One region of the Actinopolyspora sabaoui genome, then DNA from elsewhere that is predicted to be linked to it. Evidence: riboswitches for the same ligand, from Rfam matches in the RefSeq annotation. Region 1 holds a riboswitch; the other holds the start of a gene.
The links. A riboswitch is a leader RNA that binds a small molecule or an ion and turns the genes downstream of it on or off. The one in region 1 is predicted to bind thiamine pyrophosphate.

Region 2: another riboswitch for thiamine pyrophosphate. It lies ahead of thiO (glycine oxidase ThiO); the one in region 1 lies ahead of thiD (bifunctional hydroxymethylpyrimidine kinase/phosphomethylpyrimidine kinase).

Annotation. Positions count from the first base shown of each region.
Region 1 covers NZ_JBMIHH010000005.1:250,997-258,067, forward strand. The annotation lists gene ACOQFL_RS11170 (hypothetical protein) at 1-269, opposite strand, end outside; gene ACOQFL_RS11175 (biotin/lipoyl attachment domain-containing protein) at 589-831, shown strand; TPP riboswitch at 925-1,023, shown strand; gene thiD (bifunctional hydroxymethylpyrimidine kinase/phosphomethylpyrimidine kinase) at 1,156-1,977, shown strand; gene tenA (thiaminase II) at 2,153-2,878, shown strand; gene ACOQFL_RS11190 (polysaccharide pyruvyl transferase family protein) at 3,214-4,353, opposite strand; gene ACOQFL_RS11195 (hypothetical protein) at 4,427-4,915, opposite strand; gene ACOQFL_RS11200 (coiled-coil domain-containing protein) at 5,018-6,181, opposite strand; gene ACOQFL_RS11205 (hypothetical protein) at 6,348-6,992, opposite strand; gene ACOQFL_RS11210 (DivIVA domain-containing protein) at 6,997-7,071, opposite strand, start outside.
Region 2 covers NZ_JBMIHH010000009.1:143,423-150,493, reverse strand. The annotation lists gene ACOQFL_RS17590 (ribbon-helix-helix protein, CopG family) at 1-63, opposite strand, end outside; gene thiD (bifunctional hydroxymethylpyrimidine kinase/phosphomethylpyrimidine kinase) at 276-1,154, shown strand; gene ACOQFL_RS17580 (FUSC family protein) at 1,403-3,376, shown strand; gene ACOQFL_RS17575 (thiazole synthase) at 3,497-4,261, opposite strand; gene thiS (sulfur carrier protein ThiS) at 4,264-4,464, opposite strand; gene thiO (glycine oxidase ThiO) at 4,461-5,576, opposite strand; TPP riboswitch at 5,567-5,673, opposite strand; gene thiE (thiamine phosphate synthase) at 5,812-6,486, shown strand; gene ACOQFL_RS17555 (DUF3558 family protein) at 6,514-7,041, opposite strand; gene ACOQFL_RS17550 (hypothetical protein) at 7,038-7,071, opposite strand, start outside.

The DNA of each region.
Region 1 (7,071 bases):
CTGCTGTCGGCGAGCAGTTCCTCGCTGTCCGGCGCCGGGGTGATCTCGGTGGCTCGCACCCCACGCTCGTCGAGCAGCTGCCGCAGCGCTCGGGCACGCTCCCGCGCCTTGCGGTCGAAACCACGGTTGATCGCGACCGTGGTGGAGCCACTCGCGGTTTCGGCTGCCGCCTCGGCGAGTCCCGCCAGCGGTTCCCAGACCGCGGCCGGGTCCTGCTCCGGGTTCTGCCCGGCGTGCGTGCTGCTGAGTACTTCGGTAGTGCTGTTCATTGCCCCAACTCTAGTCCGCCGTCGTGCGTGGCCTCACGATCCCGGAGTGCTGTGCGGCATCCGCGGCCCTCGGTGTGACATAACTCGCCGGAGGCCGTTCCATGATGTGGTGCCCGGCCGGTTCCCCCGTGGCGTCCGGATCCGAGTAGTGCGGCGGTCGCTCCCACCGTGCCCCGCGTTCCGCGAAAGGTGTCCGTACAGTGTTGCGTCCGGGACTGTGTGTTTTGGAGGCTGCACCTTTCGAAGGTACCCGCCGTCCGGTCTGGCAGCGACCGGACGACGAACACGCCTCATGTTGGCCGCGAGTCGGAGGCAGCGGATGACGGAGTTGCTGTACTGCGCCGAACAGCCGGAGGGTCGTATGCCGGAAACCGCCAGTGGCGTACTGGTCCGGTGGTTGGCGGCGGACGGCAGCCGGGTGAGGGCTGGGCAGCCGTTGGCGGAAGTACGTGCCGCGGGCAGGAGTGACCGGGTGCACTCCCTGGCTACCGGAACGCTGCGCCAACAGGTGCGGCAGGGTGAGGCGTTGCTGCCGGGGTTTCCGGTCGGCCTGATCGAGTAGCGGCCTTGGACGGACGCGGCGTTGTGCCGTTCGGCGTTGACCGCCGCTGCTATCTTGAGGTTCGCCGGAGTGGTGACGAACGAACCCTCTCCGGCCAGTGACGCGGGGTGCCCGGCCGTTCGGTCGGGCTGAGAGAGACCCGTCGAACCTGAACTAGTTCGCACTAGCGGAGGGACGTCGCGGTGTTGCCGGCTCGTACGTGTGCCGTCATGCCCGGTTGCCGGGTGGTTCCAGCTGTTCCGGGGCCGGTGTGCGGTCGCTCCGGACGAGCCACGTACGCCGTCGCCACGCCCCCGTGCGCGTCCAGCCGTGAGAGGGGCAGCAGTGATTCCGAACGTGCTCACGATCGCCGGTACCGATCCCAGTGGGGGAGCGGGTATTCAGGCCGATCTGAAGACTTTCTCCGCCCACGGCACCTACGGTATGGCGGTGACCACGGCGCTCGTGGCCCAGACCACCACGGGAGTCTCCTCGGTGAGGGAGATCCCCTCGGACTTCGTGGCCGATCAGCTACGGACCCTGTTCGACGACGTGCGGGTCGACGCGGTCAAGATCGGGATGCTCTCGGACACGGAGATCATCCGAACCGTCGCGAGGGTGTTGTCCGAGTACTCGGCACGCGAGATCGTGCTGGATCCGGTAATGGTCGCCAAGAGCGGAGACCGGCTGCTTGCCGCCGACGCGGTCCGCGCGTTGCGGGACGAGTTGCTGCCCCGCGTTGACCTGATCACACCCAATCTGCCCGAAGCCGCGGATCTGCTCGGTACGTCGGAGCCCACCGGTACCGATGGAATGGCCACTCAGGCCGAACGGCTGTCCGGGCTGGGAGTCGAGCGGGTGCTGCTGAAGGGCGGTCACCTGGGGGGCGAGTCCAGCGTGGACGTGCTGCGCACCGCGAGCGGTGTCGAGATGTTGGCGCACGAGCGCGTGGTGACCAAGAACGACCACGGCACGGGGTGCACCCTCTCGGCCGCCACGGCGGCACTGCGGGCCCTGGGGCGGGACTGGCCCACCGCCGTGCGCGAGGCCAAGGAGTACCTCACCGGTGCGCTGCGCGCCGCCGACCTGCTCGACGTCGGACAGGGCCACGGCCCGGTGCACCACTTCTACCGCTGGTGGCCTGCTGCGAGCACGCCGCCCAGCTGATCACTCCGTCCATGACGTCGAAGCACACCATCCGCGAAGGTCCCGGCCTGCCACCGCCGTCTCCTCGGTGGGCCCGCCTCGAAGGGATCGCTCCCGAGGCCCAAGAGGGGAACACGGCCCACGAGGGGAAGACCTCGCAAACCGCCCCGACGAACCGCCGAAGCGGAGGAAAGACATGAGTTACCGCCTTCCCGACCCAGTACCCGGCGGTTTCTGCGCCGAAGCCTGGTCCTACACCGCCGAACTGCAACGTGCGATCGTGCACCACCCGTTCAACACGGCACTGGCCGACGGCAGCCTGCCACGGGACCGGTTCGCGTTCTACATCGTGCAGGACTCGCGCTACCTGTTCGGCTTCGCGCAGGCACTGGCCGCCGCCGCGAGTCGGGCCGACGATCCCGCCGATGCGGCTTTCCTGGCAGGCAGCGCGCACGGAGCGTTGGCCGAGGAGCGCAAACTGCACGCCGGTTACATCGAACAGCTCGGTCTCACCGAGGAGGAGATGTCGGGGATCCAGACCTCACCGACCTGTCTGGCCTACACCTCCTACCTGCGTGCCACCGCGCTGAGCGAGCCCTACCCGGTGCTGGTCGCCGCCCTGTTGCCCTGCTTCTGGGTGTACCAGCACGTGGGCAGCACGATTCTGGAGAGCACCGGAACGACGGCCGGGCACCCCTATGGTCGGTGGATCGCCACCTATGCGGACGAGGAGTTCGCCAACGCGGTACTCGGTGCCAGGGAACTCACCGACAGGCTCGCCGCGGGAACCGACGAGAACACGCGGCGCCGCATGCTCACGGCCTTCGTGCGGTGCAGCGAGTACGAATGGTTGTTCTGGAACAGCGCGTGGGAGACCGAGAGCTGGCCCACCGCGGCCTGGCTCCCCGCACCGCACGAGTGACGCGCGCACCGGAGTTCGTCCCCGGTCGACTCCTCGCTCGGTGTGTGCCTTCGGCGCGGTGAGCGTCGAAACGATCACTTCAACGGCGAGGTCCGCTCGGGAGGCTCCCGGCTTCGGAGCGGTGTCAATTTCCCGCGAAATCGCCGGGCCGCCAGCACCGACGAGTAGCCGCACTCCGACCGCGCCGGCAGTCGGCACCGCCGCGGGTTCTCCGGGGAGTGCCTCGCGAGGACGGCCCCGACGTTGTGTAGGTCGCTACCCGATGTCGGGGCACCCGCAGCGAGGCGCCCCCGGAGGTTCCGCCAAGTGAGTAGCTACGGAGACCGGTCAGGGCTCTACTGGGAGTAGATTTTGGCGGCGAGTTCGGCCTTGGCCGAGCGAAGCGAGTCCAGCGTGCCGAGATCGAATCCACCGGCGGGCTCCTTGGCTACCGAGATGCTCAGATCCGTGTTCAGCGACCACCCGGACCCGCTCGCGATCAGTGAACCGTGTTTGCCGGTGTAGTAGTCGGCGTCGATCGCCAGTGCGGTTCCGGCCGCTCCGCTCGCCGCGGCGACCAGGTGGGTGTGGAACCGGGTGGACAACCACCGCTGTTCGGCGTTGGCGGGCAGGCCCGAATTCATGATCTCGGAGAACGGGTAGAAACGGGCCCCGGGTAACTCGTGTTTCAGCAGGGTGTAGATCTCGCGATCCACCAGCGGCATCCCCTCCACGAATCCGATGCGTTCGGAGGGGGTTTTCCAGTGCCGCAGGGTCTCGAGTACGAAACCGGCCAGCGCGGCCCGGCTCATGCTCAGCAGGTCGGACTGCACGCAGATCATGACCTCGGGACAGTCGTCCTGCCGGTACATGTGGGGCGTGATCCCGAAGAACAGGTCGTCGCCGGTGTCGGTGACGTCCGGCACGTTGGCCAGCGCGTCCAGCGAGGGCGTGTCCCGCACGTCCACCACGTCGAACCGCCTCGCCAGGGCACTCAACAACGGCCTCGCCTCGCTGGGTAACGGCGTCAGGCCCTGTCCGGTCATCGCCAGCCGCGCACCGGAGCGTTCCCCCAGCGCCACGGCCGCCGCGAGCAGCCCGAGATGGTGCGGCCAGATTCCGTTGATGTAGCCACCACCGATTACGTGCACCACGTCCGCCCCGGTGGCCGCGAGCACGCCCGCGACCCAGCGTGGTGCCGTCCCGGGGTCGTGGATCGCCTGGCGCACGAACGAGGCCACCTCCCACGGCTCCCGCGAGTCGGCGTGCCAGCAGAGTCGCCACAGGGTGTCGGTGAACCGCACGTGCGGATGCAGTTTCCCCAGCAGCACCTCGCTCGGCCCGGGGTTGGGGCAGTCCAGCCAGACCTCCGAGTCGGGTGCCTGGCGTGCCAGGTGGCGCAGCCAGCAGGCGGCGATGTGCTCGTCACCGTAGTTGGGGTGGCCGGTGGTGCCGACCAGGTACACGATTTCCTGTTGCGGAGAAGGTTCGGTCAAACGTACTCCTCGGCCGGTCCGTGCTGAAGCGAGGCTCACGAACCGCGGCGGAGTCGTTCCGCGGCGCCGTCGCTCAGTGGAGCTCGAGTTCGTTGCTGATCGTCAGCAGCCGAGCTTTCGCCTGCCCGAATCGTACCCGGTGTTTGGCGGCGCACAGTTCGATCCGCTCGCTCCTGCGAGCGTTGGACGAACGTCCGGTGCCGAGGTCGGCCTCCTCGGTGTTCCAGGGGCTCGCCGCGTCCTCGTGGTCCGGCAGGGTCGATTCCGGATCGGTCTCCCCGGCCTCGTTCCGATGCCGATTCTCCGGTGTGCTCGCCGGTGGGGGCGTCGGCACGTTCGCTGTCGGCATGTTCGCCGTGGTCGGGCTCGCTGTCGGCGGGCTCGACTGAAGTGCGTCGCTCACCACTCGAGCCTGTCGTCGGGACCTGGCCGCGGCTCGGTTGCCGCGACGGTGTTCGCGCCGCCACAGCGGCACGAACACCAAGGTGGCCACACCGAAACCGGCCAGGAAGGTTAGTGCGAGCAGGTCGATCGCCGGGAAGGTGAGCTGTGCCAGCGCCATCGTCGCGTGTGCTCCTCTCTGCTGTTTCGGGACGGCCTTCACCCGAGCGCGGTCAACGGAGTGGGGCGGTCCTTCGGTGTCGCTTCCGCCTGCCGTGCCTGGTCAGTTCCGACCGGCGGGATCCTGCTCTTCCAGCGATCCGGAAGCCGCGCCGGTGACGGTGGTGAGTCCCTCCTCGGGGGTCACCACCGCATCCGACTGCTCTCCCCCCGGGCGCTCGTAATCACCCACGCGTGGATCAGGGGCGCTCGCCATCACCGAGGTTTCCGGGGCGGAACCGTCGGTACCCGAGGCCGGTTCCGATGTGCCGTCCTCCGCTTCGGGGAGGATCGGAGTCAGCTGTACCGGGATCGAAGTGGGCGAGGTGACGAAACGGGTCACGTCCGATTTCCGGTCGGCCTCGGCCGTTTCCCGCTCCTCCTTTCCGGAAGTGCTGTCGTACCGCGCCGTACCCTGCTGCCCGGCATCCTCCGGTGTCGGCGCTTCGTCCTGCTCCGGCGCTTTGCGCAGTGAGACCGCGGAGGCGCCGATGGTGTTGCTGGCCGTGTCGAGCGTGTTCAGCACGTGATCACGCAGCGACTCCAGCTCCGTGCGGTGCCGGGTGATTTCCTCCAGCGTTTCCCGCCTGTGCCGTTCCGCCTCGGCTTCCTGCTTACCGCATTCGCGGCGGGTTCGTTCCACCAGCTCGGCCGCGTCCCGCCGCGCCGCGTTCATCAACGACTTGTAGGCGTCCCGGACGGACCGGCGCATCCGCTGTTCCCGTTCCCGCAGTTCGTTGAGCTGTCGTGCCCGGTCGCGGTGCAACCGTTCGTGGCGTCGTTCTATCTCGGCGAGCAGTCGTTCGCACTGCCCGTGCAGCTCACCCGCGGTGTCCTCGGCCTGCTCGATCAGCCGGTTCGCCTCGCTCTCGGCGGAACCGCGGATCACTTCCGCTTCGTGCCCTGCCTGTTCGCGGATGGTCCGCAGTTCCTGCTCGGCGAGCGCCAGCATCTCCTGCACCCGCTGGGAGGCGGCTGGTAGACCCGTTTCCGAGGACTCCACGTGGTGCAGGCGTTGCTGTGTCTCGATCAGCTCCTGACGGGTCCGGTCGTAGAGCTCGCGCAGATCCGAGTTCAGTCGAGCCGATTCGTTGCGATCTATGGTCACCAGTTCGAGCTGGTTCTCCAGCACCTCGAGATGCTCCAGTACCTGCTCACGTTGAAATCCGCGGAACTGGACGTCGAACCCGGGCCGGAGCGGAACCACGGCGTCGGCGGCGTCTTCCATGTCGAATCCTCCTGTCCGCGACTGCCCTACGAGATCGGCTCGATGATGATCGAGAGTGGGATTGCCGTATCGGATCGAGACGTGGGATCGCTGGTCCCCACGAGGGGGTGCTTATCGGCGTGCCGCGCCCGGTGGGATTTCGGCTCGCCGCCGGGTGGCTCCGGCGCTACCGCTGTTGCCTGCCGTTGCTCGAATGACCGTTCTCCTCCATCCGCAGTTCGCCGGTCAGGCGCATGCGCAGTTCCTCCAGCCGCTGTTTGCTGTCGTCCATCGGTTGGATGTACTCCCGGTGGAACCGCTCCGCGCTCTCCTCGCTGCCGAAGTGGGACTCGGCACCGGGGCTCCCGGGGGGCGAGTCCCCGGCGTTCGACTTCCCGGGGTTCGTGGGTTGTTCGGTTCGGGCGGGTTGTTCCGACACATCGGTTCCGGCCATCGCGTCTGGTTCGGTGGGTGCCTCCACCCCGGTAGGAGTGACCGGCCGGTTCCGAGGACCCTCGTCCCGTGTCGGGTCCGTTCGGTTATCCGGTTCCGCCGCGCTTGCCTCGGAGGACTCGACGCGCTCCGCGTCGTCCTCCTGCGGAGCTCCCCTTCCGATCCTTCTCGGTTGCCCGTTACGTCCCGAACCGCTCAGCAGGGCCGTCGAGGTGGTCAGTCTGGCCAGTTGCCTGCGCAATCGTTGTTGCCGTCGCCGTGCTCGGAAGAGCAGGATCGCGGCCGGAAGCGCCGTGAGTAGGACTCCGGAAAGCACCGCGAGCCCCAGCCGGAGCAGGTGCCATCCGGCCGGAGCCCACGGGATCAGCTCAGCAGTCATCGAATCAGTGTCCGTAGTCGACCGAATGGGGGTGGTTCTCGCCGTCCGTACCCAGGGGGTTTGCCCTGTTCAGCACGGG
Region 2 (7,071 bases), on a different contig from region 1:
ACGACGAGCTCGTTCGTGGACGGCGGCAAGAACATCATCATCCAACCGTATTGTAGTGCGCATGCATCTGATGCTAGCGCATCAATTGCTCGGTTGCCCACGCAACCCAACCTTCCGGTAGCCGGTGTCAACACCGGGTCGGCAGTTCCCAAGAAACAGCTGGTCAAATCTGACTCGTGAGAGTTGATATCTCGTGAACGAACCGAGCGGCATCGAAGCAGCACTTCCCACTTCACCCATCCACCCGCCCCACCCACAGCACTGGGACTTCTACGATGAGTTCGATGGACTCCACACCCACGGGCACCGGAATCCGGCCTGCCAACGACACGGCCCCGCCCACGGCCCTGACGATCGCGGGGTCGGACTCGGGAGGCAGCGCGGGCATGCACGCCGACCTGCGCACCTTCTTCTCGTGCGGTGTGCATGGCATGACCGCGGTGACGGCGGTGACCGTGCAGAACACGCTCGGGGTCTCCGACATGGTCGAGATCCCGCCGGAGACGGTGGCGGCCCAGGTCGAGTCGGTCGCCTCCGACATCGGGGTGCACGCCGCCAAGACCGGGGTGCTGCCCTCGGCGGCGTGCATCGAGGCGGTGCTGGCCGCCTGTGACCGGCAGGGCATCGGCCGGGACGGCCGCACCCCGCTGGTGCTCGATCCGGTGGCCGCCTCGCGCAACGGCGAACCACTGCTGCGGGTCGACGCGCTCGAAGCCCTGCGCGACGAGGCGTTCCCCCGGGCCACGCTGGTGACCCCGAACCTCGACGAGGTGCGACTGCTGACCGGCATCGAGGTGCGCGACCGGGACCAGCTCTGGGACGCGGCCAAGGCGGTGCACGACTTCGGCCCCGAGTACGTGCTGATCAAGAGCGGGCACCTGCCCGAGGACCCGGAGTGCGTGGACCTGCTGTTCGACGGGCACGAGGCCGTCACCCTGCCTGGTCCCCGGTACTCCACCGTGCACACCCACGGCGCGGGTGACGCCTTCGCCTCCGCGATCACCGCCGCGCTGGCGCGCGGCGCACCAATGGAGCAAGCGGTTCGGCTGGGCAAACGGTTCGTCAGCCGCTCGGTGCGGCACGCCTACCCGCTGGGTAACGGTGTCGGTCCGGTCTCCACGTTCTGGCGGATCAGCAGCCGCTCGATCCGGTGAGCACCACCTCACCCCGGCGACTTCGGGCGCGGCGATTTCGCGGGAAATTGTCGAAAAGCCCTACGAACGAGTGATTTCGCTCGCTGCTCGGTAACCCTGATCGTGGGGTGTGTCGACGTATCCGACGAGGGACTGAATTACCACGGCAGAGTGGTTCGGGGACCCCTGCCCTGGTAACAGCCGATCGTCGGCATCGCCGTCGATACGTCAGTACGAGCACACACCAGGGGAAGCGTGGGGCGAATCCGGTGCTGAAACGACTACGGGCAGAGCTGTCCACCGAAGCGGGCGCACCAGACCCGCGACAGCGGCAGTACACCACGGCAGTGCTGCTGGCCGTGGTGGTGGCGAGCCTCGTCGGTTGGCTGTCCGACGTCGGAGAACCGCTGATCATCGCGGGGATGACGGCGGTGCTGACCCTGGTCTCCTCCGGCGGGCACTCACTGCGCGCCGACCTGCGGATGTTCGCGAGATTCGCGCCCGCCATCACGGCGGTGCTGGCGATCGGTCCGCTGCTGACGAACGAGCCGGTGTTCGCGGGGGCGCTGGTGGCGGCCGTGGTGTTCGGCTCGGGCATGCTGCCCGCGCTGGGAGAGCGTTACCGCACCTTCGGGCAGACCTTCGCCGCCGCGACGCTGCTTTCCACCACCACCGGGATCGGCGCGGGAGAACCGGCCTGGAGGCTGGCCGCCGCCGCGGTGCTCGGCGCGCTGTTCGCGCTGCTGCTGCGGGTGCTGGTGGGGCTGACCGATCCGAGCCGGACCATCCGCGCCACCGTGGCGCGCACGTTGACCACCCCCGGGCCGGGCGTGGTCGAGAGCGCCGCCGACGCCTGGCGCGCCGACGGCAGGGTCGGCTGGCTGGGACAGGTGCTGGCGGGTGCCGCCCGGTTCCGGGCAGCTCGCGAGGTACTGCTGGCGCAGGCCCAACAATCGCACGGCGAGCAGCGGGAATGGCTGTACCGCATCGCCGCGCGGGCCGACGAGATCGCGGCCGAGCTGGCGGTGGCGGTCCGCTCGCGGGTCTGCACCGGTCTGAACGGGCTGGCCCGCACACGGCCAGAGGTGCTGGAAGGGGCGGCGAACCGGCAGGTGCCGGACGCGGTGCGCGGCATCAACGAGGGTTTCGACCGGGTGCGCCGCGCGGTGCTGCAGCGGGACCACACGGTGGTCACTCCGGCGGCGCGTGGTGGCCGCAGGCAGCAAGCCGTGGGGGCGGTGCGGGCGCATCTGTCGTTGCGGTCCTCACTGTTCCGGCACGCGCTGCGCTGCACCCTGGCCGTGGCGGTGGGCATGGTGATCGTGCTGCTGCTGCGGGACCCTTCCGCCTCCACCCTGCTGCTGAGCCTGTACGTGGTGCTGCAGCCGGCGGCGCGGGACAGCATGAACGGGGCGCTGGAACGCACCGGAGGCGCGGTGCTGGGGGTGATAGTGCTGGCCGTGGTGATCGTGCTGCTGCCCTACGCCACGCTGCTGATACCGGTGTTCACAGCGGCGATGCTGCTGCGGGTGGAGCGGCTGCGCAACGACTACCGCGTGCTGTTGGGGGCGCTGATCGCCATCACCGTGCTCGCCCGGATCGTGGAGTTGGACGAGCGTTCGCTGGTCAACGCGACGATCAGCTTCGCGGCCAACACGGCGATCGGTGCCGCGATCGCGCTCAGCGTGGGATTCGTGAGCTACCTGGTGCTGCCCGGCAGCCTGGTGCCGGACGTGCGGGGGACGGTGCGCGCCACAGTGTGGTCGGTCTCGGAACTGCTGCGTAGTGTCCGCGCGGCCGGTCGCGGTGCCGATCTGCGGGAACCGTTGCGAGCGGCGCACGTGCTCGCGCTGCGGCGCACCCAGGACCTGCTCGGCCTACCGGCCAAACTGGACGGTTCCGACACGGTGGAGGAGGAAGCCGAGCGCAGCAGCAGGGAGGCGGCGGTGGCGCTGGACGCGCTGCGGCAGGACCTGGCTACGCTGGCTTTCCGGCCCGACTCCGAGCGGGCGCTGGCGGTGCCGGCGCTGAGCGCGGTCGACGATCTGCTCGGCGGCAACACCACGGCGCGGATACCCGACATCCCGTCGGGGCAGGCACCCGCGACCGAGCTGCTGGCGAGTTCCCTGCTGGAGAACGCGCTGCACGCCAGGGCCGCGATCGACGAGACGTTCGGCTACAACGATCCGTGGAAGAGCTACACCATCTCGTTCGTGCGCCCGGAGCGGTTGCGGATCCGGTGAACGGCTGACTCCAGCCGTCCCGGAGGTCGCCGGGGACGGACACTTCTACGATCCGCATCGGCCGGACGGCCTGGTGCGCGACTCGAGCGAGTCGATCACCCGGATGTCCGGCCTCCACCGTCACCCCATCGGCCTGCCGGGGCTGGATGCCTCGGCCCAGTAGCGACGCGGAATCCGACCCGCCTGGGCGGCCAGCCGCCCCGCCTCCACCCCGGAGCGCATCGCGGCGGCCATCCGCTCCGGATCGTGCGCACGGGTGACGGCCGAGGCCAGCAGCACCGCGTCGCAGCCCAGCTCCATGGCGAGCGCCGCGTCCGAGGCGGTGCCGATCCCCGCGTCGAGCACGATCGGCACCGAAGCGCGGGAGCAGATCATCTCGATGTTGTGCGGGTTGCGGATGCCCAGCCCCGTACCGATCGGCGAGCCCAGCGGCATCACCGCCGCGCAGCCGAGCTGTTCCAGCCGGGTGGCGAGCGCGGGATCGTCGTTGGTGTAGGCGAGCACCACGAAGCCCTGCTCGATCAGCTGCTCGGCGGCGTCGGTCAGTTCCACCGGATCGGGCAGCAGCGTGTCCTCGTCGATCACTACTTCCAGCTTGATCCAGTTCGTGCCCAGGGCCTCGCGTGCCAGCTGCGCGGTGAGCACCGCCTCGGCCGCGCTGCGACACCCGGCGGTGTTGGGCAACGGAGCGATACCGAGCCGATGCAGCAGATCGAACACCCCGGTGGTCCCACCGGCGTCGGCGCGGCGCATCGCCACGGTGGTCAGCTCCGTACCGGAGGCGATCAGCGCCTGCTCCAGCGCGGTCAGGCTGGCCGCGCCCCCTGTACCGGTGATCAATCGCGAACCGAATTCGTGTCCGGCTATGACCAGCGGATCGTCCATGCTCATCCTCCTTGCACGGCGGTGACGATCTCCACCGTCGCGGCCGTGCCGAGTTCGGTCTCCTGCCAGCGGTCGCGGGGAACCACGGCGCCGTCCAGCGCCACGGCCACCCCGCGGGCCGGGCTCCGGAAACGTTCCAACGCGTCGGCGAGGGTCGCGCCCTGCTCGAACTCGTAGCGCTCTCCGTTGATCGTGACGTTCATCGTCGAACTCCACTTCGCTTCGGGTCGGCGGGTTCGGTCTCAGTGGGCACGTGGCCGCCCCGCAGCAGCGCGGTGACCGCGTCGGCTGTGATCGGTGCGTGCAGGAATCCGTTGCGGTGGTGCCCGGTGGCGACGAACACCCCGGGTTCCAGCCAGCCGATCAGCGGCAGGTTGTCCGGCGTGCCGGGACGCAACCCCGCCGTGGCCTCGGCCAGTTCGTACTCCCCGAGTCCGGCCACCACTCGCTCGGCGTCGCCGATCAGGTCGCGCACCCCGCCCACGGTTACCCGCGTGTCGAATCCGTTCTCGTACTGCGTGGCCCCCACGACCAGGCCGTCCGGGCGCGGCACCAGGTAGACCGGCCTGCCGTGCACCGGTCCCCTAATGGTGTGCTCGGGTGGTGGCAGCGCGGTGCTCCTGCGCCGCAACCGCAGGATCTCGCCCTTGACGGGGCGGACCAGCTCGGCCAGGTCCTCGTGCAGTTGCCCGGAGTTGCTGCCCGCCGCGATCACCACCACGTCGCAGCGCAACTCGGAATCGGGCAGCTCCACCACACCGGGACGGACGCGGTGCGCCGTTTCGGTGTGGAACTCGACCCCGGCCCGCCGCGCGGCCTCGCGCAGTGCGTCGAGCGTGGTGCGGTTGTCGACCGAGAGATCGCCCGGCACTTCCAGCCCGCCTTGCACGGCGGGAGCCAGCGAGGGTTCCAACCTGCGCAACGCCCTGCCGGAGTGCCTGGTCACCGTCCGGCCCAGCTTGGCCAGGTGCTCGGCGACCTCGTGCAGCTGCTCGCGGTCGGCGCTGTCGGCCCCGACGACGAGCGTGCCCCGCTCGCCGAGCCCGGAGGGCGCGTCGGCGGCGCGGGAAAGTTCGGCGGCGAAGTCCGGCCAGCGGCGCAATGAGGCCGCTCCCAGTTCGAGCAGCTCCTCCTCACCGAACCAGGTCTCGGCCAGCGGCGCCAGCATCCCGCCGGCGACGTGCGAAGCGCCGCTCGCCGGTTCCGGGTCGACCAGTCGTACCCGGCAGCCCAGCGTGGCCAGCCGCCACGCACAGGACAGCCCGATCACACCGCCGCCCACCAGGGCGATGTCGTGATGTCGTTCGTCGGTCAATGCTCGCTCCCTGCGCCGGCATGATCCGGATCAGGTTCGGCGGTCGGGGCTTCAGCCCCCTCTCAGTCCGTTCGGCCGGACTCCCGCGGGTACCCATCGCACAGCTTAGGTGATGAACTCCGTCCGCGTCAGGTAGCACCCGAGGAGCCACCGGTCACCCTCGGGAGAACCACCACGCGACCCGCTGGGGAATGTGACTGGCGCCACCGCCCACCGCGTGACCTACCCTGGACGCATGCCCGGAATGGACGGCTACGGAATGCGCGCCCGGCTGGATCAGTCGCGGCTGTACTTGTGCACCGACGCGCGCCGGGAACGCGGTGATCTCGCCGAGTTCGTGGACGAGGCACTGGCGGGCGGTGTGGACATCATCCAGCTGCGGGACAAGGACGAGTCCGGCGCTCCGCTGGAGGCCCGCGAGGAGCTCGAGGCGTTGCGGGTGCTGGCCGATTCCTGCGTCCGGCACGACGCTTTGCTGGCGGTCAACGACCGCGCGGACATCGCGCTGGCCGTCGACGCGGACGTGCTGCATCTGGGGCAGGACGACCTACCGGTGGAGACCGCTCGCGGCATCGTCGGCGATCAGATGATCATCGGCCGCTCCACGCACGACGTGGTGCAGGCGGACTCGGCGGCCACCGAGCGCGGGGTGGACTACTTCTGCACCGGCCCGGTGTGGACCACCCCCACGAAACCCGGCCGCGAAGCGGCGGGCATCGAGCTGGTGAGCCACGCCGCCGAGCACCACGGCCACGGCAGGCCATGGTTCGCTATCGGCGGTATCGGCCCGGAAAATCTGGACGAGGTCATGGCAGCGGGCGCCGAACGCGTGGTGGTGGTCCGCGCGATCACCGAGGCGGAGAACCCCCGAGAAGCCGCCGCACGGCTCCGCTCACGCCTGGTGAGCTAGCTATCAGCGGGCGCCAAGGCTGCCACGTCAACCGGCGAGTGACCGAATCGCAGACCTCGTGAATCGACGTGCCGTCTCACACGTGGGTGGGTCATCCGTCGAGTTCTCACTCACGTGTACTTTCAGTGACTGGCCACTCGCCACGTCGACGTACGTTGTGCAGCTCTCGTGCGGCCCGCTCGCGGATTCGCCGTACTCGAGTCTGATCACACGATAGCCCCGCACCCGAGGCAGATCGACCGCCCTGGACGACGCCATGGACCCGTTGGTCCACCGGTCTATTCCGTGATTCGTTACGACGGCGACGGTCACGGTCCCCCCGTACTTGGGCGAGTACTGACAACTCGTACCTTCCTCGTCCGAACCTTCCACGACCGAAACCGGTTGCGGCGGCGCCTTCACTTGAAGATCACGTAGTTTTGTCCGCGGAATCAGATCACACGGTCGCACATCGTCCAACGACAACTCGCGCGGTCTATCCGAAGAGCCACACGCCGTCGCCAGGGCGAACAGCACCAAAATCGCGGTTATGAACCGCACCAAACGAGCGCTCATCCGTAGTACCGCACCTTCAGCTCGGCTACT